DNA from 3 places in the Mesorhizobium subarcticum genome. Region 3 is predicted to be linked to each of the others. Evidence: riboswitches for the same ligand, from Rfam matches in the RefSeq annotation. Region 3 holds a riboswitch; each other region holds the start of a gene.
The links. Region 3 has a riboswitch for cobalamin ahead of ACZYHG_RS19630 (DUF1636 family protein). Riboswitches for the same ligand answer to the same signal wherever they lie in the genome.
Positions count from the first base shown of each region.

Region 1 (10,014 bases), 3.1 Mb from region 3:
GGGTATTCTGGTCCCGTTCTGCCTGCTGGCCAGCGGCAATTGGCGCGCCATCGTTGCCGCCGCTTTGTCATCGGCGGCGCTGTTCATCCTGACGGGCGCCTCGCTCGGCTTCGACGTCTGGCACCTGTTCTGGACCGAAACCCGCCCCCTGATGACGGCAATACTGGAGGCACCCTATCCGCAGCCTTACCAGGCCAACGCCGCAACCATGTTCTTCCTGGCGCGCGCAAGCGGGGCGGGGCTGACGGTCGCCTATGCAATGCAGGCCATTGCGACGATCGCGGCCATCGCCGCCGCCATCTGGGCGTGGCTGCCCTGGCGGCAGGTCCAGCATGGCGAAAGAGTGGTTCTCACCGCCGTGCTGGCAACCGTTGCGACGCCTTATGGCTACAGCTACGACACGGTGGGTCTTGCCGTTGCCGTCGCATATCTGTTTTTGACGCGCGCCAACATACCTCGGCTCTTCCTGGCGCTGGTCTGGCTCTACCCGGCCATCGCTCATTTGGTGAACGGCGTCGGGCTTGGCATCGGTGTCCTGGTGCCGTTGTCGCTGTCGGTATGGATGCTTGCCGAGATCAGGGCCCGCGAACGCAGGGACGTTGTTTTGGGCGCAGCCGATAGCCAGGCATCTTAGCCCCGGAGCCGCGTGGTTCTCAGCGCAGCGGCGAAAATGCCGCAGAGATCAGTTGGAAGGGCAGCGCGCCATAGGTCGCGACCGCCGCAGCATCGTCCCATTGCCGGAATTGCCGGGAAGGTCGCGCCTCCAGCGTCAAGGCATGCCTTTGCCCATCAAGCGTCACCTTGCCGCGAAAATGCAGCACCCGTTCCTTGCCGGACCGGCTGATGGCCATGGCGCGCAGGCGCGCGACATGGTGGTCATCGGCATTGATCTCCATCTCGATGCGGCGCCGGACCGGTGGAACACTGATCCTGACCGTGATGTCCAGCATCATCTCTCCCGCCGTTGGCGGGCAGGGTATGGCTTGGGAGAGCACCGATGGCGATGGTGCTTCCAGCGGTTCGCGGCGGGCTGGCCTGCCGCGCCATGCTTTGGCTGACGGCTCCTGCCGCAGCCGGCCGCTCTTGCGCCGCAGCCGCAACTGCTTGGCAAGGCCGCGCGACAACCAGACCAGCCTGCCGAAATCGGTCCGTGGCTTGGCCTGCAGCACGGCCGACCACCGCGAAAGGCCGGTGCGGTCGGCCATATCAAGCACGCGCGCCAGCACCCGGTCCGGCACCGCCACGCCTGTTTCAAGCGTGAGGTAAGAGAGCGCCACCGCCGAGGCAACGGCAAGGCCGCGCCTGGCGACAACATCGAGGAACACATCCCAGTCGACATCGCCGCCGCGGATGGCCACGGCGCAATCGACCAGCCAGTCGCTATGCGTGTGGGCGTCGAGCCCGCCATGCGCGATGGCAAGCGCGATGCGGTCGGCGGGCGACGGCACCAGCACGCCGACGCCGCTGAACTCGGCGCTATCAGCCCGTTGCCATATGGCCAGGTCGTCTTCCTCGCTGCGCTGCGAACCGTCATAGGCGAGCTGGTGCAGGTCGATGTCGCCAAGATTGCCCTTGAAGAAATTCATCGAGCGCAGTGAAGCCAGTCTTGTCCTCAGATATTGCGGGCTGACCCCGGTGGCGATTTGCCAGTCGCCGTCGCGCAGCACGTCAAAAGCCGTTTGCATGTCCTGCGGCCGCACCAATATGTCGATGTCATGCGCCACCCGGCCGCGCTGTGCCGAGGCGTTCAACGCAATGCGGCTGGCGCCCTTGATCAGCATCACCTGGCATCCCGCATCGGCCATCGCCTTCAGCGCCGGTTCTGCTTCCCGCATCGCCATGCGCGATTTGGTCCACAGCATCTTCTGCAGGCCGACGAGACGCGGATAGGCGGAATGGCCGGCCAACTTCCTGCCGAACCGGTCGGAGATCGCGGCCAGCAGCCGGTGCTCGCGAAACGAGACGAGATCGATATCGTTTTCGTCCAGCCAGCGGCCGGCGCTAGCGGCTGCGGCTTCCTCGTCTGGAAGAAGTGCGGCCTTGAGCAACTGGTCGAGCCCGCCCGTCGGCCAGGACCAGCCATAATCCGGGAAGCGGCGGGTGACGCGGCGGATATCAGCCATCAGCCCGAGCCGGCCTTGTTCTGCGCCCGCCGCAGCATGGCGAGGCGCGCCACCTGGAGATAGCCGCGGTCGCGTGCCGCATCGCGTCCATAGGACAGGCTGCCCGGCCGGATGCGGCGCAGCGCCAAAGCCTCCTCCAGCATGTCGAGAGCAAGGCCTGCCTCGCGCGCCCGGGCGATCCAGTCGATCATTTCGCCACGGCCGCCCGGTGGATCGACGATTGGTCCAACGGTCTCGGCGACCGCACGGCGGATCATCATGGTGGTGCGTGACCAGCCGGGCACGGAAGTAGCCTCAGGCGCGTCGGGCTGGTCGTTGCGGAAATTGCGCCAATGACAGAAAACCCCCGCTGTCGCGGGAGATTTTTCGAGATGCGCGAGCTGTCTTTCGATCTTGTTCGGCAGCCAGAGGTCGTCCGCGTCGAGCGTCGCAATGAGCGGCGTCGACAGCGCGGCGATGCCTCGGGTCGTGGCGCTGCCAGGTCCGGCATTCTCCTGCCGCAACAAGTGTAGCGGCAGGTCCGTATCGCTGACCGCCGACGCGAGATCGTCGGTCGAACCATCATCGACGATCACCACCAGTTCCGGTCGAACCGTCTGGGCGGCGACCGATCGCAGCGTCTCGGCAATGGTGCTGCTGGCGTTGAAAGCCGGGATGACGATGCCGTATCCACTCATCAAATGAACTGCCAGTCAGCGAGATCCTTGAGTTCGAAGATGCCTTCGATCCGCCGCAAGGTCGGATCTGCCTTGCGGCGGGTCATCGACTTGTAGATGGCGCGCATGAATTCACGGGACTGGACCTCGGTTTGTCGAGTCATGTTACCGGGATGGCGTCTGTAATAGAGGGCCACGGTCTCGGGCATAACGTATCTTGGCCCGCTTTCAAAAGTGCGCAGCAGGTAGTCCGTGTCCTCTGCCTGATTGAAGGCTTCATCGAAGACACCGATACGCTCGACAAGCCGGCGCGTGAAGATCGCCGCCGACAAATGGATGCCGCGGACCGTGATGCTGCGGCTGTCAGCGGCAGGCTCCAGGCGCTCGTCGTCGATCTTGTCGACCAGCATCATCCTTGAATAGGTGAGATCCAGCTCGGGATCGTCACGGAAGAGTTGGATATCGGCCGCAAAGCGCCCAACCGGGGAAATATCGTCCGAATCCAGAAAGGAGACCAGTCCCGTTTCTGGCCCAAGCAGTCTCAACCCTGTGTTGCGTGCCCGGGTCACTCCCATGTTGGGTTGTTGAAACAGGCGGATGCAGGGGTTCTCACGCATTATCGAGCGCACCGCCTCGGCCGATCCGTCGGTCGAGCCGTCATCGATGACGATGATATCGAGATCGGCGGCGTCGCGCTGCCTGAGCAGCGAGCGCAGGGCCGGGCCGACAAGGCCCTCACGGTTGTGGACAGGCATGATCACGCTCAGCCTCCACGACCGTTCCAGATCTGCTGGATCTGATCCGATTGCGCCCGGCATCACGTCATCGGCCAATCATTCAAGGGGCTCTTCATCTCGAAAATACCCGGAATCTCGCGCAGCGACGGATCGGCCTTGCGCCGCCGAATCGACTTGTGGATTGCGCGCAAATGATTGCGGACCCTATCGCCGTGTTCCCTGGTTACATTCCCCGCGTGGCGCCGGTAGTAGATCGCGACGCTGTCCAGCAATTCGTAGTTCGGACCGCTTTCGAAAACCCGCAGCAGATAGTCGGTGTCCTCGGACTGCTCGAACTCCTCGTCGAACTGGCCCGTTCGCTCGACAAGACTCCTGCGAAACAAGGCAGTGCTCAGCGAAATTCCCCGGACCGTCATGGTGCGGCTATCAAATGTAGGCTCCAGCCGCTCGTCGTCAATCCGGTCAGCCAGGGTCATCAGTGAATAGGTCAACTCCAGGGTGGGGGTGGCGCGGAAATGCGCAAGATCGGTCTTGAAGCGCTCGGCCAGGGAGATGTCGTCCGAATCCAGGAAGGACACGAATTCGGTGTCCGCGGGCAACTGCCTCAGCCCGGCATTGCGTGTCTTGGCAACGCCCATGTTCTCTTGCCGGAACAGGCGGATGCAGGGGTTCTCGACCATCATCGAGCGGACGGCCTCTGCCGAACCATCCGTCGAACCGTCGTCGATGACGATGATGTCGAGATCGGCGGCATCGCCCTGGCGGACCAGCGAGCGCAAGGCCGAAACGACATAGCGTTCGCGGTTGTAGACAGGCATGATCACGCTCAACTTCACGAGGCAACCCGCGTTAGAAAATCCGCAACAGTGCCGGCGATCTCCTTAGGATGCGTTCCCAAGGACAGACGGTAGCTTGGTAGCAGCCGGGTGAGGTCGCCGAAGAAACGGAAGCCGCTTTCGCGCTCCCCCGGCATCTGCATGATGCCCGACGGCGCCAGTGCTATCATGGCGTCTCGACGCGACACCGGCATGATCGAACTCGTCTCGCCACCGCCGATATGTGGCACCACCAGCGCAGCGATGTCCAGCGCTGCGGGCACCGGCCGGGGCGCGATGTCGGCAATGTGAAACGTGTGCTTGCCTTGCCAGTTCAAAGGGCTCGCGATCTTCAGTCGCTGCTTCAGGCCCAGCCGGGCGAAACCTCGCGGATCCTGTTTCAGCGTTGAAAACAGGGGTCGCGCGGTCACGCCGCCGGCAAGATCGATCAGCACGTAGTCGTCGCCGACGCTGTCCAGCCCGTTGAGCAAACCGGCGGCGACGGTGCCGGATTTGCCGGCGCCGCCCGCACCGGCGATCAGCACGCCCTTGCCATTGGCACCGAGCGTGCCGGCATGGGTCAGCCGCATGCCGCGCGCCGCATACTCCCAGTGCAGGAATGCCCGCAGCGGCGCTGTCGGCTCCCAGGGCGGAAAGGCATCGGCCGCTTCCATCAGTTGCACGCCAGTGCGACGTTGCGGATCGTAGACCTGCCAGAAATCCAGATCGTGAAAATAATGGCCACGCAGCCCGGCCTCGGCGAGCCGTTCGGCAAAGCCGTGTTCGGTGAAATGCGCGTCGCCCCATCGCGCCGGCTCGGGGATGCCGGCGATGCCGGGATGGACGATGAAGATGCGGCATGCCAGCGATTCCCGCTGGTCTTGCGCGGCCTCCACGAAAGCATGACCAAACGCATCCGCAAGCACCCCGGGACCGACATGAGCGATCAGTTCCAGTCGGGGCAGCTGGACCTTACGCGTGGCCGGATAATCCTTAGCCACACTTTCGGCGGCGGTGATGAGATACCGGGCGTAATCCGGCAGGGTTTCGAGCGTGACGCGCGGCATCCTGCGCCTCTATCCCAGCCGCAACCGGCCCGTCAGGATGCCTGCTTGACCGCCGGCCAGCCCAGGGGTTCCTCGACCTCGTGTATGGGATCCACAATGATCAGGTCGGCGAGGTCGTCGTGAATGCTCACATGGAGCGGCTCGCTCGTGGCGGCAAGTTCGGCGGGCAGCTCGCCCGGCAGCGGTTGCGCCGTCGCTTCCAGACGTGCCAGCAATCCCAGGTCGAGCAATTGCGATATGAAGTGGTCGAGTTCGGCCGCAGCTATTGTCGAGCCGCCTGCGGCCAGCCCGATCAGGGCCTGGGCATCGATCCCCGACGAAAGCGCCTGCCAAACCCTGCTGCCGGAATCTGAGAAGCCGAAATATTTGCCATTCGCAAGGTTGAGCACCACGGCCTCGCCATCGAAGGATTCGAAGACAATATCCCTGTTCGCAACCGCATAGACATTGGAATCACGCATTATCGTCGCCCCGCCCCGCAATTCCGCCCCCCAGCAGGATCGCTTCACCTACAACGCCTGTAAACGCTCGGTTCTTTGTTGGCAAGGCAACCGGTGCTGGCAAGGCGCCGAGCATTTCGGGACTCAGTTGGTCGCCAAGTGGATCACGCTTCGATTTCGAGCGCTGACAGCGGCTTCGAGCAACAGGCCAGGATGAAGCCGTCATCGATCTCGTGATCGAGGATGCCGCCATTGTGGCTCATCTCGACAGCGCCGGAGACCTTCTTCACCTTGCAGGTTCCGCACAGACCGAATTCGCAGGCGGCAGGTATCCGCACGCCCGAAGAACGTGCCGTCTGCAGCACGGTCTGGCCGGCGACGCATTCGGCGTCGACGTCCGAAAGCGCGAACCGGATCGGGGTTGCGGCTTCGAAGGGAACAGCCGCGCCGTCTTGCGCCGGCGCTGCGAATGGCGCCGGGATTTCCTCCACCGCAGGCGCGGCAAAGCTTTCCTGGTGATACTTCGTCATGTCGAAACCAGAAGCGTCCAGCATGCCACGCACGGCACGCATGAAAGGATCGGGGCCGCAGCAAAAGATTTCACGTTCGCGGAAATCGGGCGCGAGCAGCGGCAGCCGGATGGCGTCGATGCGGCCCATATGGCCGTACCAGCCCTCGCGGCTCGACCGCTCCTCGATCATGAAGCCGAGCGACAGGCCCGGCATATGGCCGCCGAGCAGTTCGAGCTCCTTGCGGAAGATGATCTCTTCGGCGCGCCGTGCGCAATTGACGAAGCCGACATCGGTCCATGGCGCGCAGTCGTTCAGCCAGCGCAGCATCGACATCATCGGCGTCACGCCCGAACCGGCCGAGATGAACAGATATTTGGCCGCCGGATGGCTGTGCAGCGAGAAGTCGCCACTCGGTCCATAGGCTTTGACGTGCGAGCCGGGCTTCAGATGGTCGAACATCCAGCGTGTGCCGATGCTGCCTGCCTGCGCCTTCACCGTCACCGCGATGGAGAACGGCCGTGACGGCGACGACGACAGCGTATAGGTGCGCATCAGCGGCCCGTCTGGCGCCGGCAGCTCCAGCGTCACGAACTGGCCCGGCTTGTAGCGGAACCAGGTCTGGTTGTCGGAGCGAAAGGTGAAGGTCTTCACGTCAGGCGCCTCGTCGCTGACGCCGATCACTTCCAGCACCTGGAGCCTGTCGTTCCAGGGCGCCATCTGATCGAGATGGCGATAAAGGCCAAGGTCAGTCATCGCGTTCATTCCTTAACCTCTCAAGCCACGCTGCGCAGCGCCGGCCGGCCGCCTTCGGCAAGGCGCGGACCGATGAAGCGCGCGTACCAGTCGACGAACTGGATCACGCCGCCCTCATGCAGCTCCGAATAGGGGCCGGGTTCATAGGCCGGCGACAGGATGCCAAAGGCGTTTTCCTCGACGATGCGGCGGTCCTGGTCGTTTGTCTCGGTCCAGACATGGATGAGCTCGGCGAGATCGTAGTCGACGCCCTCGACCGCATCCTTGTGCACCAGCCATTTGGTTGTCACCGCGGTTTCCGTGGCGCTGATCGGCAGCACGCGGAAAGTAACGGCATGGTCGATGAGGATGTGGTTCCACGTCGTCGGGTAGTGATAGTGCATCAAGGTGCCGATGCGGTCGGCCGAGACGCTGTCGGACAGGTTCTTCTTCACCGCGCGCTTGCCGGTCATCGTGTAACTGACCGCATCGCGCAGCAGCGGTGCGCGCGTGGCGCGGTATTGTCCGGCCGGATCGATGCGGAACTTGCTCGGCAGGCTGGCGGCCTCGCATTTCGCCCAGTGCGCCAGCATTTCGGGATCGCTGTCGGCGCCTTGCACGCCGGTCACGGTCGGTGCTTCCGGGAAGGTCTTGCAGAGTTCCGGGTGGTTACCGGCGCAATGGTAGCATTCGCGGTTGTTTTCCCAGACGAGTTTCCAGTTGCCCTTCTCGACAATGGTGCTCTCGAAGGCGACCTTCGCCTCGCCCAGCCGGTGTGGCTTGAGATAGGGTTCGATCATCGCCCGCATCGGTGCGAAGTCGGCCGGCTCCTTTGCCAAACAGATGAAGATGTAGCCGGCGACACTTTCGCAGGCGACCGGCTTCAGGCTGAACTGGCTCTTGTCGAAACCGTCGGCCATCTGGCGGGCGAACAGCAGGCGGCCGTCCAGCTCATAGGTCCACTGGTGATAGGGGCAGACCAGTTTGGCGGCGGTGCCCTTGTCGGTGTTGCAGACACGGCTGCCGCGATGGCGGCAGGAATTGTGGAAAGCGTTGATCTTGCCCTGCTGGTCGCGCACCAGCACGACCGGATAGTCGCCGATCTGCACGGTGATGAAGCTGCCGGGCTTCGGCAGTTCGCAATCATGGCCGATGAACAGCCAGTCGCGATACCAGATCAGCTCCATGTCCAGCTTGAAGTAGTCCGGGTCGGTGTAGAAGGGTTGTTCGAGCGAGAACCCGTCCCTGCGGCTGTTCAAGAGCCTCAGCATGTCGTTGCGAGCATCCATGTCCTGTCCTCATACTTCAAGGACTGAACTGGTGGTGACGGAGGAAGGACCGGACGCAGGCCGGCGGAAGCCGGGCATGCACCATCCGCCTCTTGACCGCCCACCGCGATCAGTCGAGTTCAAATATCTCGGGCTGGTTTCCGGGCTCTGGAGTGTCCTTGCGGACGGTCGCGACACCTTCCCAGGCTTTCGCCCAGTGGTCTCCCGTTGCGACTTGAACTCCACCACCGTTGCGGGGGCAGCGCCGGACTTTGACCGGCTTCCCAATTCTCCGCCCCGTCGTCACGAAGCGGCACCTGAGATGCCATGATCTAACCACGGCAACGATCGCGACATCGGCATGAAAGCGACATCGTATCCATGCGGCGCGACACGCCGGACGAAACGCTCCGGCCAGCGATTGAACAGCTGAGATCCGGTCTGGCTAGCAATCTGTGCCGTTTCGAATCGTCTCTTTTTCGGCTCCTGGCGCGGGGAAAACAGGCCAACGGTATCGAAAAGTGACTATTAGCAACTTCTAAAATCGAACCGAACGGTTCGTTTCTGTTGACAATGCGTGCAGGACGGTGTGAACGCTGACGCCCGGATACACTCGGTGAGTGGGTCGGCATGTTTATTTAAGTAATTGTATTAAATACACAAAAAAAGATGATCGGCATGCTTATTAAAATTACAAGATGTAAAATCATGGCCCAGACGGAACAACTTCGTGATTGGAATCCGGCAGACGGCTCACCCACATCGGGGCTGTCCGAACGACGCGATTTCATCCCAAGACACGCCGCTAGACGGACAGCAAAAATACTGGAGTACTTAAAATGAAAAAGATCATTCTCACTGCCGCCGCCCTTCTGGCGATTTCCGGCAGCGCCTTCGCTGGTAGCGACCACTACGGCTCGAATGCCCCTGCAGCCACTGCTGCTGTCGACAGCTCGTACACCGCTTCGGTCAAGAAGTCGGAACCGGCTGCTCAGACGCCTGCCACGGGTGCCGACCGCAACCTCTTCGGCCACTAACAGCCGATCCTCCGGAGCGGTGGGCTTGCCTGCCGCTCTGTTGAAACTTGAAATTCAGGAGACTTGAAATGAAGAAGATCATTCTTGCTGCCGCCGCTGTTCTGGCCATTTCCGGCAGCGCTTTCGCCGGCAGCGACAACTACAACGCCAATAGCGCCAACCCGCCTGCTGCGACTTCGGTTGACAACTCGCGTACGGGTTCGATCCGCGAAAACGGCTCGCCCGTCTACAAGCTGCTCAACTCGTCGGGCGACGTGCAGAAGTCGGCGCCCCAGGGCAGCGACCGGAACCTCTTCGGCCACTAACAGCCAAAGTCGATCCAAAAAAGAGCGGCGGGCCTGGCCCGCCGCTCTTTTTTGTGCCTTGATCCAGCGGGCCTGGCCGCTTCAGGCTGCCTTTGCTTCCGGTTTCTGGAGCGCGAAGGAATGTCCGTCCGCATCGAAGATGTGCAGGTCTTCGCCATTGGCACTGAGCCGCAATGTCGAGCCGCGCTTGACCTCGACATTGCCCGGCAGCTTGGTCACCAGTGGCAGGTCGGCGCGGCCAATGTCGACATAGACCAGCTGTACCTCACCGAGTTGCTCGACATAATCGACCGTTCCTTCGAACAGATACTCCGTGCCGATG
Region 1 covers NZ_CM144237.1:941,502-951,515, reverse strand. Annotated here, with positions in the region: gene ACZYHG_RS04360 (glycosyltransferase family 87 protein) at 1-634, shown strand, start outside; gene ACZYHG_RS04355 (nucleotidyltransferase family protein) at 654-2,123, opposite strand; gene ACZYHG_RS04350 (glycosyltransferase family 2 protein) at 2,123-2,800, opposite strand; gene ACZYHG_RS04345 (glycosyltransferase family 2 protein) at 2,800-3,534, opposite strand; gene ACZYHG_RS04340 (glycosyltransferase family 2 protein) at 3,597-4,352, opposite strand; gene ACZYHG_RS04335 (serine kinase) at 4,349-5,398, opposite strand; gene ACZYHG_RS04330 (PqqD family peptide modification chaperone) at 5,431-5,880, opposite strand; gene ACZYHG_RS04325 (FAD-binding oxidoreductase) at 6,003-7,103, opposite strand; gene ACZYHG_RS04320 (aromatic ring-hydroxylating oxygenase subunit alpha) at 7,124-8,371, opposite strand; cobalamin riboswitch at 8,486-8,686, opposite strand; gene ACZYHG_RS04315 (DUF680 domain-containing protein) at 9,190-9,387, shown strand; gene ACZYHG_RS04310 (DUF680 domain-containing protein) at 9,456-9,692, shown strand; gene ACZYHG_RS04305 (ABC transporter ATP-binding protein) at 9,774-10,014, opposite strand, start outside.
Region 1: another riboswitch for cobalamin. It lies ahead of ACZYHG_RS04320 (aromatic ring-hydroxylating oxygenase subunit alpha); the one in region 3 lies ahead of ACZYHG_RS19630 (DUF1636 family protein).

Region 2 (10,014 bases), 1.5 Mb from region 3:
CGCGGAAGGCCCGGGTGAAAGCCTCATGCGAGTTGTAGCCGGCATCGAGCGCCACCGAGAGGATGTCGGGTGCACCGTTAGCCAGCTTGCGCGCCGCCTCGGTCAGCCGGCGTGCGCGCATGTAGCCCATGACAGAGCGGCCGGTGGCGGCACCGAAGGCGCGCGTCACGTGAAAGCGTGACACACCGCTACTCTGGGCGACGTCGTCGAGTGTAACAGCCTCCGGCAGATGGCTCTCGACGAACCACAGTGCTTTCTCGGTCGGGTTCATGGGCTCCTCGCACTGGCCGGACCATCTTGCCGTTTCCGCGCGTGGCAGTTTGATCGAAATTGCGCAGCGCGCAAATATTGGCGGGCGATGCCATCGAAGCGATTGCGCAAACGTTTCGATGACATTATGGTCATCTCAAATCTGCCAAATCCAATGAGAGCGGACCGGAAACGCAGCATCAGGGAGGAGCGCTTGCCAGCACTCCGTTTGAGCCACCATGCCGACAATGGCTGAAGTCGCGCGCCGCGCCGGCGTGTCGGTTTCGACCGTGTCCCATGTCATCAACCGCACCCGCTTTGTCTCTCCCGAGAAGGCGCAACTGATCAACGACGCGATCGCCGTGATGGGCTATCAACCCAACGAGTTGGCGCGCTCGCTGAAAGTATCCTCGACCAACAGCGTCGGCTTGGCGATCTCGGCAATTTCCAATCCCTATTTCACCGACATCATCTGCGCGGTGGAGGCTGAATGCGCGCGGCTCGGCCTCATGGTGTTCCTTTCTGACACGCAGGAGGATCCAGACCGTGAGCTGTCGGTGGTGCGCGCGTTTCACCAGCGGCGTGTCGATGGTGTCATTCTGGCGCCGTCGGGTGCACCGCAGCGGGCAATCGAATACCTGGCTGAGAAGAAACTGCCGTGCGTGCTCATCGACCGTTTCGCCGACGCGCGTTTCGACCAGATCGGTGTCGAGAATGACACGGCGATGCGGGCGCTCATCGACCACGTCGCCTCCTTCGGCCACAGGCGCATAGGCTACATCGCCGGTCAACCGGGCCTGGCAACGACGCGTGAGCGAATCGAGGCATTCCAGTCTTCACTGGCTGCCAATGGGCTGGAATGCCTGCCGCACTATGTCTCGCCCGACAATGTGGACACGGCGAGCGCCACGGCATCGACCCACGTCATTTTGTCCCTGCCGTCGCCGCCGACGGCATTGATCACCGGCAACAACATGACAACGATCGGCGCTGTGCGCGCCATCCGCGAAAGAGGCCTCTCGATACCAGGCGATCTCTCACTTGCCGGCTTCGACGATTTCGAATGGGCCGATTGCTTCGAGCCGCGACTGACGCTCGTCGCGCAGCCCTGCACCGAGATCGGACGACAAGCGGCTGCCTTGCTCTGCGCCCGTATCGCATCCAGCGATCTCGAGCCGCAAGCGGTGCGGCTGCAGGCGACGCTGCAAACCCGCCAGTCCTGCGCGAGGCCTGCATGAGCGCGCCGCTGCTTTCCGTCACCGGCGCGGTCAAGCGCTTCGGCGGCGTCCAGGCGCTGCGCGGTGTCGATTTCGACCTCAAATCCGGCGAGATCCACGCACTGCTTGGCGAGAACGGCGCCGGCAAGTCGACACTGATGAACCTTCTGTCGGGCGTCTACACGCCGGACGAGGGCGCCATCCATATCGACGGCAAGCCGGTTACCTTCAACAATCCCCGCGAGGCGCAAGCGGCCGGCATCGCCACCATCTTCCAGGAGCTCGACCTGGTGCCGACGCTCGACGTCGCCGCCAACCTGTTCCTTGGTCGCGAACTGATGCGGCCGGGCGGGTTCCTCGATGTGCCGGCGATGCGCAGCGAGGCACGCAAGCGGCTCGAGGCCATCGAATTGGCCATCGATCCGGCCAGCATGGTGGCGAACCTGTCGATCGGCCAGCGCCAGGTCGTGGCGATCGTCAAGGCGCTGTCCTACGCCTCGCGCGTGCTGATCATGGACGAACCCACGGCGGCGCTGACGGTCAGCGAGGTCGAGAGGCTGTTCGACATCATGCGCAAGCTCGCCGCCAGCGGAGTCGGCATCGTCTACATCTCGCATCGTCTCGAGGAGGTGCCGCAGATCGCTGACCGGGTGACGGTGATGCGCGACGGCAGCATTGCCGGCGTCACCGAGCCGCACGCGCCGCAGGCCGAGCTTGTTCGGCTCCTGGTCGGACGGCCGCTGGACGAACTTTATCCCGAACGCGCCACGAGGGCCGGCAAGACGCTGCTCAGCCTGCGCGACGCGAGCTTCAGGCTCACCCATGAAAGTGCCGGATGGCAGCCGCCGACCGGCGTCTCGCTCGAAGTCAAGGCGGGCGAGATCGTCGGGCTTGCCGGAATCATGGGCGCAGGGCGTACCGAGTTGCTCAGCGCACTCTATGGCACCGGCCTGTCGGGCCGCTGGGAAGGCGAGGTCGCCATCGATGGCCGGCCCGTAAACCTCAATTCCATCAAGGCCGCGCGCAATGCCGGTATCGCTTTCGTCACCGACGATCGGCGCGGCAGCGGCCTGATGCTCAGAATGGCCGTCGGCCTCAACCTGGTCATGTCGGTGATATCTAGCATCTCGCCATTCGGCCTGATGTCGCCGCGCCGCCAGGCGGATGCGGTGAAGCAGTCCTTCGGCCAGTTCGACATCCGGCCGAAGAATCCCGACATCGCCGTTGGCGCGCTGTCCGGAGGCAACCAGCAGAAGGTTGTGCTGGCCAAGGAAATCCTCGGCAATCCAAGGTTGCTGCTGCTCGACGAGCCGACACGCGGCGTCGATGTCGGCGCCAAGGGCGAAATCTACGCTCGGCTCAGGCAACTGGCGGCACAAGGGCTCGGCATCCTGGTTGCCTCCAGCGAGATGCCGGAGCTGATCGGTCTGTGCGACCGGATCGTGGTGCTGCGCCAGGGGCGCAACGTGGCGGAATTCATCGGCGGCGTCGACGAGCACACGGTGCTGGCCGCGGCAAATGGCAGGGAGGCCTGATGTCTGAAGGCAAGATTTCGACGGCAAGCGGGCCGGTGGCCGCGGCACCGGTGCATCGCGATCCTCTGGCGTTGATCGTGCGCTTCCAGAGCTTGATCGGCCTGGTGCTGGTGGCGATCGGTGGCATCATCTTCTCGCCGCGCCGTCACGGCGCAATCCTGTTCCTCGACCCCGACAACATCGCCAACATCGTGCGCGCGGTGTCGGAGACAGGCATCATCGCCATCGGCATGACCTTCGTGATCATCACCGCCGGCATCGACCTTTCGGTTGGCGCGGTGCTGGGGCTGTCCAGCGTCGTCACCGCGACGATGATGATCTCCGGCGGGTTCGGGCTTATCCCCACCATCCTCGCCGTGCTCATCATGGGCATCGTCTTCGGCACGATCCAGGGCGCCATCTCCAGCCGCTTCCGACTCGAGCCCTTCATCGTCACGCTCGCCGGCCTGCAGGCGGCGCGCGGCCTGGCGCTGGTCGTTTCGGGCAACCAGTACATCAACATTTCCTATGGTGACGGGCCAGGCCTGGCGCCGCCGGTGTTCGCGGTGCTGGGGGAGCGCCTGTTCCACAATACCGTGCCGGTCGCCACCATCGTCTTCATCGTCTTTGCCGCGATCGCAACGATCGTGCTCAACACCACGCGCTTCGGCCGCTATGTCTTTGCCGTCGGTGGCAATGAGCGCGCGGCGCGCATTTCAGGCGTGCCGGTCTCGATGGTCAAGATCTCGGTCTATGCCATCACCGGCTTTGCCGCTGCGCTTGCCGGCATCGTGCATGCCGGCCAGTTCAACTTCGGCAGCGCCAATGACGGCATGGGTTATGAACTCACGGCAATCGCCGCCGTGGTCATCGGCGGCACCAGCCTGTTCGGCGGCGCCGGCTCGATGGTCGGCACCGTCGCCGGCACCATCATGCTGGGCGCGCTCGCCAACATCCTTCAGCTCAACAACATCACGCCAGCCATGCAACTGCTGGCAACCGCCGCGATCATCGTTCTGGCGGCAGTGCTTCAATCCCTCGTTCGCCGCCGCGAGGGTTTGGGTCGTTAGGAGGAATGCGGCAAATGACGACTGAAACCAAGGTCGGGCCCCCGGCCCAACGAGGAGGAGAGTGAGTTATGAAAACCATGAACAGAGGATCGATGCGCGTGCTTCACGCCGTGCTTCTGGCAGGCGCTGGCCTGTGCATTGCGGGAACTGCCCAGGCTGCCGACCCGTTGGTCAAGGCCTGCTCCAAGGACGGCCAGTTCATCATCGGCTTTTCGCAGGCCAATAACGCCGAGCCCTATCGCCAGCATGTCAATGACGAACTGACCGCGGCGGCCAAGCAAGTGCCGGGCTTCACGCTGCAGATCGCCGACGGCGCCGGCAACGTAAACACGCAGACTTCGCAGGTCGATAACTTCATCACCCAGAAGGTGGATCTGCTCCTGATCTCGCCCTTCGAGGCGGCACCACTGACGCCGGCGGTCAAGCGCGCCATGGATGCCGGCATCCCGGTCATCGAGCTCGACCGCAAGACGGTCGGCGACCCCGGCAAGGACTACACCGCCTTCATCGGCGGCGACAATTACAAGATCGCGCTCGAGGCCGGCAAATACACCGCCAAGACCCTGCTGCCCGATGGCGGCGAGGCGGCGGTGTTGGAAGGCTTGCCGAGCTCGACGCCGGCGGTGGAGCGGCTGAACGGCTTCAAGGACGGCGTCAAGGAAAACGCCAAGATCCAGGTGGTGGCCGAGCAGGCCGCCGACTGGGTGCCGGACAAAGCCCAGACTGCCTTCTCCGCCATGCTTCAGGCGCACCCCGATATCAAGGTGCTCTATGCCTCCAACGACATGATGGCGGCCGGCGCGCTGCTCGCCGCCAAGGGCGCCGGCAAAGACGTCAAGATCATCGGTACTGATGGCTTGCCAGGCCCGGCAGGCGGCATCGAAGCCGTGGCCAAGGGTGACTGGGCCGCGACCTTCACCTATCCGACCGGCGCTAAGGAAGCGATCGAGATGTCGAAGAAGATACTGCTCGATTGCGCTTCGTCGGTGGATACGACGGTCACTGTCGACACCACGGCGATCACGCCTGAGAACGCCAAGCAGCTGTCGGGCAAATAGGCCGGCTGCCTTAGCCATCAAATTCAGGGCGGGGTTCACGCGAACTCCGCCCTGTCTGCGCTTCACAGCCGTCACGGCAACTCGAAAGGGGCGGGCTAGGGATTGACAGTGGCAGGGGCGGTCTTCTAATGTTCTGTTATTACATAACCAACGGAAGCAGTTGCATGGGTTTTCTCCGAGGAAGCCCCGGCTGGGTGCCGGGATGGTGACAGGTTTAGTCGAAAAGAATCGTTGCGATGCGCTTCGGGCAAAATTAGCATGGCCCGGTGATGGTCCCCACGCCGAAAGGCAAGGGGTGAAAAGGGAACACGGTGAGATCCCCATGGGATCAAGACCGTGGCTGCCCCCGCAACTGTAAGCGGTGAGCAAGATCCGAAGTGCCACTGGCCGGCAAGGCTGGGAAGGCAGGATTGCGCAAAGACCCGCGAGCCAGGAGACCTGCCATCACTGAGTTGACCGGACGGGGTGTGCCGGGAGGAGACGTGGACGTCGGTCTTGTCGGCCGGCTCGCCAACATCCTTCCGTCGCCAGTTTTGGAAAGTGACGGAAAATTGGACGGCGCCATCCATCATCGCATCATCGTGTGTACGCTTTGCCGCGACATCCCGACTGGTATCAGGTCGGGCGAAAGCCTGTGCGCCGATTTGTGCTCCCGGCTCTCGGCCCACCATGAACCCGCCGTGGCGCGTGGCTTCACGGTCGAAGGCGTCGAATGCATGGCGGGCTGCGCACGACCGCTGACGGTGGCTTTCCAGGCGCCTGGCAAGGCTGCCTATCTGTTCGGCTCCATCGATGCGCAGGCCGATGCCGGCGATCTCGTGCGATTTGCTGGGCTTTACGCTTCGCGCGCCGATGGCTGGTGCAACTCGGGACAGCGTCCGGCAGGATTGGCCGGCAAGACGTTGGCTCGCATCCCGGGCAATCTGGCGGGCAACAGCCGATGACCATGCCACTCCTCGAAGCGCGCGACCTGGGCGCGGTGGCGGATGGCCGGAATCTGGTCCATGCGGTCAGCCTTTCGGTGACATCAGGCGATCGCCTCGCCATCATCGGTCCCAATGGCGCCGGCAAGACCACGCTGCTGCGCATGCTGTCGGGCATGCTCAGGCCAAGTTCGGGCGAGGTGAAGCTTGGCGGGCGCCGGCTGGAAAGGATTTCGACCGCCGAGCGGGCCTTGCACATCGCCGTCGTCGGCCAGACCGACCAGCCGGATCCACGGCTGGCGGTGATCGACTATGTCGAACTTGGCCGCGTCCCGCATGCCGGGCTGAGGCGCAGGAGCGACGAACGCGACATTGTCGTGGATGCACTGCGCCGGACCGGCCTGCTGCCACTGCTTGGCCGCACCATTGGCTCGCTGTCGGGCGGGGAACGCCAACGCGCGCAGCTCGCGCGCGCTGTCGCACAGCAACCGAAAGTGCTGTTCCTCGACGAGCCAACCAACCATCTCGACCCGCGCGCCCGCGCGGAACTGCTCGAACTCGTGGCCGGCTTCGGCATGACGGTGATCGCGGTGCTGCACGATCTGGCGTTGGTGGCGCCGTTCGCCACCAGGGTCGCGGTGATGAACGAAGCGCGGCTGCATGCACTGGCCGCACCGCGCGAAGCGCTGACGCAAAAACTGATCCGCGAGATTTTCGGCGTCGACGTGTTTCGCCTGCGCCATCCCACCGAGGATCGCGAACTGACGGTGTTCGATGTTCCAAACCGCGCCGCGCCGCCGTCCTGACCGAACCCATCGTTCTTCTGACACTGTTCAACCAAGGAGCAAAATCCGTGAAACGTCTCGCACTGTCGCTCGTCTTCTCGCTGCTGGCCTCGACAGCCTTCGCCTTCCCCGTCACCGTCGACAGCTGCGGCAAACCGCTGACCTTCGATGCGCCGCCCAAGCGCGCCGTCATCCACGACCTCAACATGGCCGAGATGGCCTTCGCGCTGAAGCTGCAGCCATCGATCGTCGGCCTGACCGGCATCACCGGATGGTACAAGGTCGGTCCAGAATTCAAGGCTGAGCAAGGCTCCATACCGGAACTGGCGCCAAAATACCCGACGCTCGAAAACCTCGTCGCGGTCGAGCCCGATTTCTTCTTCGCCGGCTGGTACTATGGCATGAAGCCGGGTGGCGAGGTGACCCCGGACACACTTGCCCCACACGGCATCAAGACGCTGGTGTTGACGGAAAGCTGCGTCCATCTCGATAAGAACCGCCCCGCCGCTTCGATGGACCTGCTGTATGGCGACGTCGAAAAACTGGGCAAGATTTTTGGCAATGACGCCGAAGCCGAGAAGCTCGTCTCCGGCTGGAAGGCGCAGCTCGCCGATATCACGGCGAAAGTCGGCAGCGCCAAGGGAACGCGGGTGTTCCTCTACGACTCAGGCGAGGACAAGCCGTTCACCGCCGGAAAATTCGCCATTCCGAGTGCCATGATCACAGCGGCCGGCGGCGACAACATCATGGCCGACATGGACACCAGCTGGGGCAACACGGACTGGGAAACGGTGGCATCGCGCAATCCGCAATTCCTCATCCTGCTCGATTACCAGGACGGTGGCGGCTACAAGAAACTGCTCGATTTCCTCAAAGCCCATCCGGCGATGAAGGAGACGGACGCGGTCAAGAACGAGCGCTTCGTGGCTCTCCGTTATGCCGAATTGACGCCCGGGCCGGCGAACATCGAAGCGATCGCCAAGATCGCCAAGGCGATGCATCCGGAAGCGTTCTGATGCATCTTGCCCCTGGGCAGAGATCCGGTGCGCGTTCGGGGCACAAGGCATTCACGCTGGCCATGGCCGCGGGCGCGGTGGCGGTGGCCGCTCTCGCACTGCTGTCGATCGCCTATGGTTCGACGTTGACCCCACTGACGGATGTTGTTGCCTCGCTTGGCCATGCAGTTGGGCTGGGTGGGCACGACGTGTCCGGTCCGATCGGCAAGATCGTCGTCGACCTCAGGCTGCCGCGCACGATCCTGGCGATCTGTGTCGGCGCCGGTCTGGGTGTCGTCGGCGCACTGCTGCAGACGGTGACCCGCAACGATCTTGCCGATCCCTTCCTGTTCGGCCTGTCGTCGGGAGCCGCCGCGGGTGCTGTTTCCGTCATCACGGTGTTTGGTGACTCCTTTGGCATCTGGACCTTGCCGGTCGCGGCCTTCACCGGCGGCATACTGGCCGCCTGCGTCGTGCTTTTGCTCGTCGCGCGGGTGAGGGGGCAAGGCCCCGAACGGTTGATCCTCGCCGGCCTTGCCGTCTCATTCCTGTTCACCGCCTTGACCAACTATCTGGTGTTTGCCGGCGACCAGCGCGCCGCCCACTCCGTGCTGTTCTGGACGATGGGCGGCCTTGGCCTGGCGCGCTGGGACAATCTTTGGCTGGGCGTCCTGGGCGCGGGCACCATTCTGGCCTACGCCCTGTGGAACCACCGCCGGCTCGACGCTTTCCTGGCCGGTGAGAATGCCGCCGAAAGCCTTGGCGTGCCGGTGACTCGGATGCGCAGGACGACCTTTCTCGTCGCCGCCTTCTCGACGGCCATCCTGGTCTCGGTCGCCGGCGTGATTGGTTTCGTCGGGCTGATGATCCCACATCTGTCGCGTCCGCTGACAGGCCCCTTGCATCTGCGGCTGATCGCAAGCTGTGCGCTGTTCGGGGCGGTGCTCTTGCTGGCAAGCGATCTTCTGGCCCGAACCCTGCTGCCGCCGCAGGAACTGCCGATCGGCATCATCACCAGCTCGGTCGGCGCGTTCTTCGTCGTCACGATGATTGTGCGAAACCGCCTGTAAAAATCGGCCGGTTCTGCCTGCCCAACTGCCTTCCAAAGGTCGGTGAGCTTTCACCTATCGCTAACCACGATCGCGATGCACGTCCGTCACGCATATTTACCGGCTTCCGCGAATGTGACACCTTGATTAGTAAGCACGCTTATTATATATACCGCTCATGGTTTCAGATGGCATCGACAGATTGGGATTTTTGATCCACGACGTGCAACGGCTGCTGCGCAAGCGCTTCGAAACACGCGCCAGCGGGCTTGGCCTGTCCTCGGCGCAATGGCGCCTGATGGTGCGTGTCGCCAAGGAAGAAGGCATCAGCCAGGCAAGGCTCGCCGAACTGCTTGAAATCGAACCGATCAGCGTCTCGCGCCTCGTCGACCGGATGGAGGAGGGCGGCTGGATCGAGCGCCGTTCCGACGCCGCCGACCGCCGTGTGCGCATGATCTTTCCGACCGCCAAGGCGAGCGCCGCCTATGCCGAGGTCAAGAGTCTCGCCGGCGAGGTCTACGAGGAATCGCTTGTTGGCGTTTCGCCGCAGGACCGTCGCGTCCTGATCGCCGCGCTTGATGCGATGGCACAGAATCTCGCCGACGGCGATACCTCGTCCTCGGAAAAAGTCGAGCCTGCGAAAGGCGCAGCAGCATGAACGCGGTGGCCAAGGTCAACAAAAACGCCCCCAAGGTGGAGATGGAAGCGCCGGGCCAGCCGGTTGCCGCTCCCGTTGCGGTCGCGCCTCCGGTGCAAGAGCCGGCTCCGGCACCAAAGAAAAAGCGCCGCATTGGCCGCATGCTTTTGATGTTTGTGCTTCCGGCTGCGCTGGTCATCGGCGGCGGCTACGTCTGGGTCACCGGCGGCCGCTACCAAGAGACAGAGAACGCCAATTTGCAGCAGGCCAAAGTGTCTATTGCCTCGGACACGGCCGGCCGCATCGTTCAGGTCGACATATTCGACAACCAGTTGGTCAAGCAGGGCGACGTGCTTTTTGCCATCGACCCTGAACCCTACCGGATCGCATTGGCACAGGCCGACGCGGCAGTTGCGGTCGCACGTGTTGGTATCGAGCAGTTGCGCGCCGCCTACAGCCAGTCGATGGCGCAACAGAAATCCGACGCCAGCGAGGTCGATTTCGCCCAGTCGCAATA
Region 2 covers NZ_CM144237.1:5,528,690-5,538,703, reverse strand. Annotated here, with positions in the region: gene ACZYHG_RS27195 (AraC family transcriptional regulator) at 1-271, opposite strand, end outside; gene ACZYHG_RS27190 (LacI family DNA-binding transcriptional regulator) at 489-1,487, shown strand; gene ACZYHG_RS27185 (sugar ABC transporter ATP-binding protein) at 1,484-3,001, shown strand; gene ACZYHG_RS27180 (ABC transporter permease) at 3,001-4,050, shown strand; gene ACZYHG_RS27175 (substrate-binding domain-containing protein) at 4,119-5,108, shown strand; cobalamin riboswitch at 5,362-5,568, shown strand; gene ACZYHG_RS27170 (DUF1636 family protein) at 5,591-6,052, shown strand; gene ACZYHG_RS27165 (ABC transporter ATP-binding protein) at 6,049-6,837, shown strand; gene ACZYHG_RS27160 (ABC transporter substrate-binding protein) at 6,885-7,832, shown strand; gene ACZYHG_RS27155 (FecCD family ABC transporter permease) at 7,832-8,881, shown strand; gene ACZYHG_RS27150 (MarR family winged helix-turn-helix transcriptional regulator) at 9,039-9,518, shown strand; gene ACZYHG_RS27145 (HlyD family secretion protein) at 9,515-10,014, shown strand, end outside.
Region 2: another riboswitch for cobalamin. It lies ahead of ACZYHG_RS27170 (DUF1636 family protein); the one in region 3 lies ahead of ACZYHG_RS19630 (DUF1636 family protein).

Region 3 (10,014 bases):
CGGGGGAGAACACGAAATGGCTTGATGCTTCGACCTGGCCGCAAGCATGGATCATGCGGATGGCGACATCGGCTTCGGCTTCCGAGAAACGCGAGAGGTCGGCCTCGGCGCGGATGATGGCGAAGGAGCGCTCGTAGATCGCCGTGCCGTCGTGGATGTAGTCGTAGGCGGCCATGCTCATTTCCGTTTTTCGGTTTGGGCCTGTCGGTAAGCCTCGGCGATGGCCTCCGGCCCGAGCCTTGTCAGGCAGTGGGCTGCGGTCTCGCCTTGATATCGTGCGCTGCGGATCACCGCCGCGACGCGACTGACACCGCGCGCGGCGTCATAGCCCGGCCTGTAGCCGGCAGGAAGGGCCTTTGCCGTCGCGTTCACGACAAGTCCGGCTCCATTTTCGCCGCCGACGATTGTGAGCGCTGCCGGGCCGGGGTGTGCGCAGCCCTTGGCACAGCCGGAAATGTGCAGGGTGAAGTCGAGAATGTCGGCGTTTTCGACAGCGATCGTTTCGGCGACGTCGCGCGTGGCGATGTGGCCGGAGGCGCAGGCAGGGGTGCCGGGGCAGGCGGCAATGCGGGTGCGCGGGTCGGCGGGGGAGGTGACGAAGCCGAGGGTGGTGGCGGTGTGTTGGAGGGGGTAGTTTGCGGAGGCAGGTTGGCCAAGGAAAAGCAGGGCGCGACCTGGGGCGAGGCGGATTTCAGTTGTGCCAAGGGTGAGGGCGCTCTGCGCGAGGCCGATGATGTTTTCGGCCGGCATGCTACCGTAGGGGAGAGCGATGCCGAGGGTGAAAGTGTCGCCGGCTAAGGGGAAAAGGCCGATAGGGTTGCGCGAGGCGCCCCCCTCTGTCCTGCCGGACATCTCCCCCACAAGGGGGGAGATTGGCAGTTCTGGCCTCAGCTTTCTCTCTTCAGCAGTGGAAATTGGCGAGGCCGAGCGTGAATGAGCAATCTCCCCCCAAGTGGGGGAGATGTCCGGCAGGACAGAGGGGGGCGCCTCGCGCAAACCTGTCAAAAGCCATCCTGCGAGAGACGCCAGTTGCCTCTCGGGCAAATCACGCGCATGGGCATCGCGGCCCTTCTCGGCAACCATTCGAAGAGCAGCGACAGTGATATCGCGCGCTGCATCGTCCTCAACCGTCGTAAGCCGTTTCGCGCTTTGGCCGTCACCGGCGACAGATACAATCCACAGAACGCCTTCGTCGCTCTGCGCCGCCTTCAGCCTGATATCGGCCGTCACCGCATCCAGCGTCAGCTGCCCGCCACCATCCACAACAACCGAAACCTTCGGCCCGAGCCGTTGCACCAGCCCGCCTTCCTCGACCGCCACCCTGATCCGCTCAGCCAGCGGCCGCGGATCGGCGATCTCCTGCGGGTCAATGCCCGCCAGCGGCCCGGTCTCGACCGGCACGCCGGTGCGCACGGCAATGCCCAGCGCATCGACCTCCGCGGCCAGCAGCGGGGCACTTTCCCCGGTCAGCCCGCGTATCTGCAGGCTGCCACGTGCGGTCACCTCCATGATGCCGTTGCCATGGCGCAAGGCGGATTCGGCCAGTCCGATCAAAAGCTTGGGCGATAAGCCTCCGGCGACCGGGTTGAGCCGCACCAGCAGGCCATCGCCCGTCTGCATCGGCGCCGACAAAGCCGGGCAGGCGCCGCGCCTTGAAACGGCGTTCATGCCGCGACCCCGAGCGCCTCGGCTTCGGCAATCAGCGCGGCAAGATCGTCGTCGATGGAATTGCGTAGGGGATGCCACAGGCCGCGTCGGCGCGCCGACAGGAAACGCTCGGCAATGACTTTCGCCGCGGCAGGATTCTCGCGCAGGATGAAGGCGCGGACCAGGGGATCGCCGACATAGGCGTCGTGCACGGCCTCGATCAGTGTGCCCGATATGGCATGGGTGGTTTCGGCGAAGCCGATGAGCCGGTCGACCGTTTCGGCGAATTCAGAGGCGCCGCGCGGGCCGTGCCGCATCTGGCCAGATATGAAGCGGGCATTGACCGCGCGCGCCCGCACCACCCGCGATACGGCTTCGCTGACCGAGCGTGGCTTGGGCTTTTGCGGGTCCGTCGTGTCGAGCACGATGACGTCGGCATTCCGGCCCAGCGCCGCAAGAGCGGCCGAAAAGCCGCCTATGAAAGCGACGTCGGCGGAGCCTTCCAGGATATCGCGGCCAGGATCGTCGCCGGTGTGGACGAGCAGATCGGCCTCGGCGATGCGGGTTTCAAAGGCGCCGGGGGAGGCGATTCCTTCGCCGCCAGCACCGCCATAGGCGTGCGAGGTGGCGTCGAGATAGGCGCGGCCGATCTCTTCGCGCGCGGCCCAGTCGCCGCTCGACAAAAGATCCTCGACGCCGGCGCCGTAAGTGCCGGGCGAGGTGCCGAAGATGCGCGGGCTGATCTTGCCGTCGGCGCGGGTTTTGGCCGCGAGCGGGTTTTCCGAATCCTCCTCGTCGCGCGCGGCAACGGCGTTGGCGGCGGTATCGATCAGCGCGATCTGGGTCGGGAACATATCGCGGAACAGGCCCGAAATGCGCCAGGTGACATCGACGCGCGGGCGGCCGAGCGTGGCCGGCGGTAGCACCTCGATGCCGGTGATGCGGCCGGTGGCGGCATCCCATTGCGGCCGGCACCCCATCAGCGCCAAGCCTTGCGCGATCTCCTCGCCGCCGGTGCGCAGCGAGGCCGAGCCCCAGAGGTCGATGACCAGCGAGCGTGGCCAGTCGCCATGCGATTGCATATAGCCGCGCACCACTTCTTCCGCCGCTGCCTTGCCCAGATCATAGGCGGTCGGCGTCGGCATGGTGCGCGGGTCCGAGGTGAATAGATTGCGGCCGGTGGGCAGCACATCGGAGCGGCCACGCGCCGGCGCGCCGGCCGGACCGGCCTTGACGTGGCGTCCATCGAGCGCGGCCAGCAGGGCCGACTTTTCAGCCTCGGCGCTTTGCCGACGCATTGCGTCGGGTTCGTCATCGGGCGCCCGGCCATAGATGTGCAGCCCATCCTTGACGGCGAAATCCTTGAGGTCGCAGAGCCAGGCATCGATGCGGCGCAGCGCTTCGTCGGGCGCGTCGGTCGTGGCGACGCCGGCTTCAGAAGCGAGGCCTGTCTTTTGCGCAGTCTCGACAATCAGTTTCGCCAGTCGGTCGCGGCGGCGGCGGTCGAGGCCGTCGGCCTGGGCGTATTCGTCGACCAGGCGTTCAAGTTTGTGCTGGTTTTCGTCCAGCCCAGCGCCGGTCAGCGGTGGTGGCAGATGGCCAAGCGTGACGGCGGCGATGCGCCGCTTGGCCTGCGCGGCCTCGCCAGGATTGGAGACGATGAAGGGATAGATGACGGGTAATCCACCGGTGACGATCTCGGGGAAGCAGCTTTGCGAGAGGGCAACCGTCTTGCCAGGCAGCCATTCCAGTGTGCCGTGCGCACCGACATGGATCAGGGCGTGGATGCCGAGGGACTTGCGCAGCCACAGGCCGAAAGCGAGCAGGGCATGGCGCGGGGGGAGCGTCGGGTCGTGGTAGTCCGCGCGGCGGTCGGCGGAGCGGCCGCGATCGGGGGCGAGGGCGACGGTGATGTTGCCGAAGGTGGCGGCGCGGAAGGGGAAGTGTTTCTTGCATGATAGCGAAGGCTGGCGCGAGGCGCCCCCCTCTGTCCTGCCGGACTCGGCCCTTCGCTGTCGCTCCGGGCGTTCGTCGCTCGGAAAGCCAAGCAATTGGCTTTCCGTCCGCTGCGCGGACCGTTCCTCACCCCCCACAAGGGGGGAGATTGAGCTGTTATCTGCGCCTTCGCCAATCTCAAGCGTTGTAAGAAGAGAGCCTGCAGCGGAACTGCCAATCTCCCCCCTTGAGGGGGGTGAGGAACGGTCCGCGCAGCGGACGGAAAGCCAATTGCTTGGCTTTCCGAGCGACGAACGCCCGGAGCGACAGCGAAGGGCCGAGTCCGGCAGGACAGAGAGGGGGGCCTCGCGCAACCCTGTCTCGTCTTTTGCCTTCCCCCACGCAGCTTCGACGGCAGTCATTGCCTCAACCGGCAATTCCTTCGAGAAGCTCAGATAGTCGTCCAGCCCCAACCCACCATCGCCCCGCTCCAGTAAATCCAACAACTCGCGCGGCGATTGCGGAATCCCCTCAACCACATAGCCCTGTTCGCTGAGGTCATGCAGCATGGCAAGCACACTGGACGGCACGTCGAGACCGACGGCATAGCCGGTGCGGCCAGGCGCGCTTGGATAATCCGGGATCAGGATGGCGAGCTTGCGCCCGGCGCGGGGCGTCTCCTGCAGGCGAATGAACGCAGCGACACGGTCTGCCACCTGCGCCACACGATCCGGTTCGGGCCGGTTGGAGAAAGCGCGATGGCCGAGCGCGGGATCAACCTCGCTCTCGCCCTTGAAGGAAATCGCTCCGGCGAGGATGCGGCCATCAAGTTCGGGCAGCACGACATGCATGGCAAGGTCGGCGGGTGCCAGGCCGCGCTGATTGTTTTCCCAGACATCGCGGCGGGTGGTGGCGACGATGACCTGGAAGACGGGCACGCCGGCGCGGTCGAACAGGGTTTCGACGCCGGGCTCGGCGCCGGAGGCGAAGGCGGTCGCGGTGATGATGGCGGCGGGGTTTAGCGTGGCCAGCGCGGTTTCGACGAAGGCGAGGGAGGTCGGGTCTTTCAGGCTGGAGACGAAGATGGGGATCGGGGCGATGCCGCGCTGGCGGAGCGCTTCAAAAAGCGCGTCGATGGGCGCGACGTCGGCGGCGAGCAGCATCGAGCGATAGAACAGGATGGGGATAACACGAGCGTTGACGTTGTCAACGCCGGCGTTTGAAAGATCCAGTCGTTCCACAACTCCGCGCCCAGGCTCGTAAAATCCGGCCTTCGGCACTGCAACCGGCGCCGAAACCGTTGCTTCCCCTCCAGCCAAGCCTGCCAATCGCTGAACCAGCGCGCTCATATTGGCCGGGCCACCCTCGCGGAAATAGCCGAGCAGCGCGTCCAATTCCTCACGCGGCAGCGTTGAGGCTTCGATCAGTCTGAGGTCCTCGTCGTGGCTTTCACCCGGAAGCAAAGCCAGCTTGATGCCGCGTTCGCGGGCTGTCGAGGCAAGCTGGTCGCAGCCGTAGCGCCACCAGTCGTAGCCGCCGAGGATGCGGACAAGGATGATTTTGGCGTGGCGCGCCACACGGTCGATCCAGAGGTCGACCGACATGGGATGGCGCAGGTCGCGCAGCGCCGCCAGCCGCATCGAGGGCAGGCGGGCGGCATCCGCCTTCCATGCGGCCGCAAGGCCAGCAAGGTCGCTGTCTGTAAAGGACAGGGCCACGATATCCGCCGGCGTCTGCCGCAGATCGACCGGCTCGGCGAGATCGTCGAGCGAGGCGGAGGTCGTGGTGAGGATATGCATCGCGGTCTAGCGCGGTTATCCGTTTCACGGAAACGGCGAACCGCTCTATCTCCTTGTTTTTACGCAATTCCTGTGGGAAGCCCGTGAAACACTTTTCCTGGAATTGCTAGGGCGGTTGGCGTCAGCCGGCGAGTATAGCTTCGATTGCCGGGCGGTTCAGCCCCTTCAGGCCAATGACGACGAGGCGCGAGCGGCGATCGTCTTGCGCCGTCCAGGCGCGGTCATAGTAATGATTGACGCGCGGCCCGACGGCCTGCAGCAAAAGCCGCATCGGCTTGCCGCCGACTTCGACGAAACCCTTCACGCGCAGCACATTTTCCTGTTCGGCGGCGGTGGCGACGCGCTTTGCCAGATCATCGGGATTGGCGATCGAGGGAATGTCGACGATGAAGGTGTCGAAGTCGTCATGCTCGTGGTCGAAGGCGCCGTCATGATGGGACTTGCGGTTCTCGATGTCGTCCTCGACGGCGAGCCCGAGGCCGAGCAGCACGGAGGGATCGACCTTGCCATGCGACGTCGGCACGATTTTTACCGCGCGGGCGGAATGTTCATTGATGATGGCGTTGGCGCGGGCCGAACCGGCGGCGTCCATCAGGTCGCTCTTCGACAGGATGATCAGGTCGGCGCAGGCGATCTGATCCTCGAACACTTCCTCGACCGGGTCGTCATGGTCGAGGCTGTCGTCCTGAGCACGCTGCGCCTGCAGGGCGTCCATGTCGTTGGCGACACGGCCCTCGGCCAGCGCCGGGCCGTCGACCACGGCGATGACGCCATCGACCGTCACCCGGCTCTTTACGCTCGGCCATTGGAAGGCCTGGACCAGCGGCTTGGGCAAAGCGAGGCCCGAGGTTTCGATCAGGATGTGGTCGACTTTCGGCGTCAGCGACAGGATCTTGTCCAGCGCCGGAACGAAATCGTCGGCCACGGTGCAGCAGATGCAGCCATTGGCCAGTTCGACGATGTTTTCCTCCGGGCAGGTGTCGATGCCGCAGCCTTTGAGGATTTCGCCGTCGATGCCGATGTCGCCAAATTCGTTGACGATGATCGCTATGCGCTTGCCGCCGGCGTTTTCGAGGAGATGGCGGACCAGCGTTGTCTTGCCGGCGCCGAGGAAGCCGGTGACAACGGTGCAGGGTACACGGGAGAGATTGCCGGCCGGATTTGGAGCGCTCATGGTTGGTCCTTCAGCATGTCGAGAGGTGGAATACGGGCCACGAGGCCGCGCTTGAGGGAATCAGGCCGGCCGCGCCATGGGATGAGGCCATCGGTCGAGGTGGCGAAGAGTTTTGCGCAGGTGATGAGGTCGGGGCCGCTGGTCGGGGTCAGGTCGCCGAAGACATAGCTCCAGCAGCCATCGCGCAGGATCGCGGCGCTGAGACGGCGCTTGCAATTGCCAAGGCATTCGACCGTGCGGACGCGGATATTGTCGGCCGCTGCGGCGCGGCGCGTATCTTCGGCCAAAAGTTCGCCGGCGCGGGGATGCGCGTCGGAGCCGGCCTCATTGCGGCAGGAAGCACAGACGATGACGGTGACGCCCGCCAAGGCATCGTTGTCGGCGGACGAGATATCCGCTGTGCCAGCCGAAAAACTGCTGTTCTGGTCCAAAAAGCCGGGCTCCTTGCCCGGAAACCCGCCGGGCGATCGGATTCTTCTGTCGCAGACGGCAGGTCTCCTGGCTCGCGGGTCATCGCCTTGGATAGCCGCCTTCCCGGGAACTCCCAGTGGCTTTCGGCCTTGGCTCTTCGCTTACAGTTGCGGGGACAGCCGCGGATTTGGGATTTCGTCCCGCACCGCATTCCCTCTTAGCCCTTGCCGTTGCGGGCAGGGGACCGTCTGGATCGGATTTAGGCTTTTGCGGGTGGCGGTGTCAACGCGGGGTTACGACATGGCGATGTCGGCCAGCGCCGGACCCAGACCACCGGCCGGCGTCACGTCCATGCGTTCAAGGCCAAGCCAGCCCTGCATCTGCTTCAATTCCTCGAACAGTTGCGCAGCGGTTTCAGGCGGTGCGCCGGGTTCGGGGTAGGCGGCATGGACGCGCAGGACGCTGCCCGGCCGGTCAGCCCTCAGGTCGACGCGCGCCACGATCTTGTCGCCGAGCAGGAAGGGCAGGACGTAATAGCCGTATTGGCGCTTTTCGGCGGGCGTGTAGATTTCGATGCGGTAGTGGAAATTGAAGAGGCGTTCAGAGCGCGACCGTTCGAAGACCACCGGGTCGAACGGCGCCAGCAAGGCGCGGGCCTCGATTTTCCGGGGCAGGCGGGCGTCCTTGTCAAGGTAAGCCGGCTTGTCCCAGCCCTCGACACGCACCGGCAGCAGTTCGCCCAACTCGACCAGTTCCTCCAGCCGGCCCTTCATGTCGGCCGGCGACAGGCGGAAATAGTCGCGCAAATCGCCTGATGTCGCGATGCCGTGGGCGCGGGCCGAGATGCGCAGCAATTCGCGATGCGCGTCCTCGGCAGCCGGCACCGGCAGATCGAGGATCGCCTGCGGCAGCACGCGTTCCGGCAGGTCATAGAAGCGCTCGAAGCCGCGGCGGTGCGCCGTGGTGATACGACCGGCCCAGAACAGCCATTCGAAGGCGTGCTTGGCGTGGCTCCAGCCCCACCAGCCGCCCGAACCCTTCTGGCCTTCCAGCGCCGAAGCGGCAATCGGGCCGCGCGCGACAACCTCGCGGTAGATCTCTTCTATATAGGCGGCGTGCTCGCGACCCCATTTGGCCAGGCCGAGATACATTTCATCGCCTTGTTCGGCGCGCTGCATGCGCCAGCGCATCAGCGGGTAGGTCTCGACCGGCAGGAACGAAGCCTCATGCGCCCAGTATTCGAAGATTGTGCGCTTGCGGGTGATGGCGGCATTGTCGAGCAGAGCGAGCGGGTAGGGGCCAAGCCGCGAATAGAGCGGCATGTAGTGAGCGCGTACCACCGCGCTTACGGAATCGATCTGCAGCAGGCCGGTGCGGGAGAGCACGCGGGCGAAGTGGCGGCGGTCGGGCGTGCCACTTGGCCGGGGATCGAGAAACCCTTGCGCGGCGAGCGCGATGCGCCGAGCCATGGGGAGCGAGATCTTTTCCTTCATTCGGATGCGACTCTGAGGCGGTTCTGACGGATGATTCCAAGCCATGCTAGCAGGGTTTTGGCGGCAACCGTGTCAGGAGACAAAAGTGGAGTAAAAAATGAAGGAAATCAAACAGGAGCCGATCGGACCAGTTTAGCGCGACATGCCGTCCAGGACGGTGTTTTGAACAAGGTTTGACTTGCTTCGCTGGAAGTGCTGCGCTAACCCTCGCCGCGTTGCAACATAGGCCCCTTAAAACGGTTCAGCGGTTAAACTGTCACGCTTCCGCATTAAGGTCCGGTGCTGTAATCAAAGTGGATTGGCTCCAACGGAAAGCCGAGCATGAACGCACTTCTCAGTTCGTACCTGCCCATTGTCTTGTTCATCGGCGTGGCGCTGGTCGTCGGCTTGGCGCTGCTGGCCGCACCGTTCCTGGTGGCGTACCGCAATCCCGATCCCGAAAAGCTGTCCGCCTACGAGTGCGGTTTCAACTCGTTCGACGACGCCCGCATGAAATTCGACATCCGCTTCTACCTGGTGTCGATCCTGTTCATCATCTTCGATCTGGAAGTGGCCTTCCTGTTTCCCTGGGCCGTGTCCTTCTCGAAGATCGGCATGCTCGGCTTCTGGTCGATGATGGTGTTTTTGGCAGTGCTGACCATCGGCTTTGCCTATGAATGGAAAAAAGGAGCGCTGGAATGGGATTGAACGACAGTTCAGGTACCCTGGTCGCGCCGAAGCCCAAGGGCCTCATCGATCCCAACACCGGCAGGCCGGTGGGGGAGGACGATCCCTTCTTCCTCGAAATCAACAATGAGCTTGCCGACAAGGGCTTTCTGGTCACCTCGACCGAGGCGCTGATCACCTGGGCACGCAGCGGTTCGCTGATGTTCATGACCTTTGGTCTGGCCTGCTGCGCGGTCGAGATGATCCACACCTCGATGCCGCGCTACGATTCGGAGCGGTTCGGTGTCGCGCCGCGCGCGTCACCGCGCCAGTCCGATATCATGATCGTCGCCGGCACGCTCACCAACAAGATGGCCCCGGCGCTGCGCAAGGTCTACGACCAGATGCCGGAGCCGCGCTACGTCATCTCGATGGGCTCGTGCGCCAATGGCGGCGGCTACTACCACTATTCCTATTCGGTGGTGCGCGGCTGCGACCGTGTGGTGCCGGTCGACATCTATGTGCCCGGCTGCCCGCCGAGCGCCGAAGCCCTGCTCTACGGCATTCTTCTCTTGCAGAAGAAGATCCGCCGCACCGGCACGATCGAACGGTAAATCCATGGCCGCATCCCTTAGCGAACTGTCGACCTATCTCGGCGAGAAGCTGATCGGCCGCGTCAACGACGCGGCGATCGCCTTTGGCGAACTCACCGTTCATGTCGAGCCGCGCGACCTGGTCGAAGTGATGACCTTCCTGCGCGACGATGCGCGTTGCCAGTTCATCTCCATCATCGATGTCTGCGGCGCCGATTATCCATCGCGGGCCAAGCGCTTCGACGTCGTCTATCACCTGCTCTCGCCGAAACAGAATGTGCGCATCCGCGTCAAGGTTCTGGCCGACGAGGAGACGA
Region 3 covers NZ_CM144237.1:4,010,757-4,020,770, forward strand. Annotated here, with positions in the region: gene ACZYHG_RS19610 (precorrin-8X methylmutase) at 1-175, opposite strand, end outside; gene cobG (precorrin-3B synthase) at 178-1,668, opposite strand; gene ACZYHG_RS19620 (cobaltochelatase subunit CobN) at 1,665-5,381, opposite strand; gene cobW (cobalamin biosynthesis protein CobW) at 5,503-6,555, opposite strand; gene ACZYHG_RS19630 (DUF1636 family protein) at 6,552-6,986, opposite strand; cobalamin riboswitch at 7,027-7,230, opposite strand; gene ACZYHG_RS19635 (winged helix-turn-helix domain-containing protein) at 7,260-8,459, opposite strand; gene ACZYHG_RS19640 (NADH-quinone oxidoreductase subunit A) at 8,781-9,146, shown strand; gene ACZYHG_RS19645 (NuoB/complex I 20 kDa subunit family protein) at 9,137-9,718, shown strand; gene ACZYHG_RS19650 (NADH-quinone oxidoreductase subunit C) at 9,723-10,014, shown strand, end outside.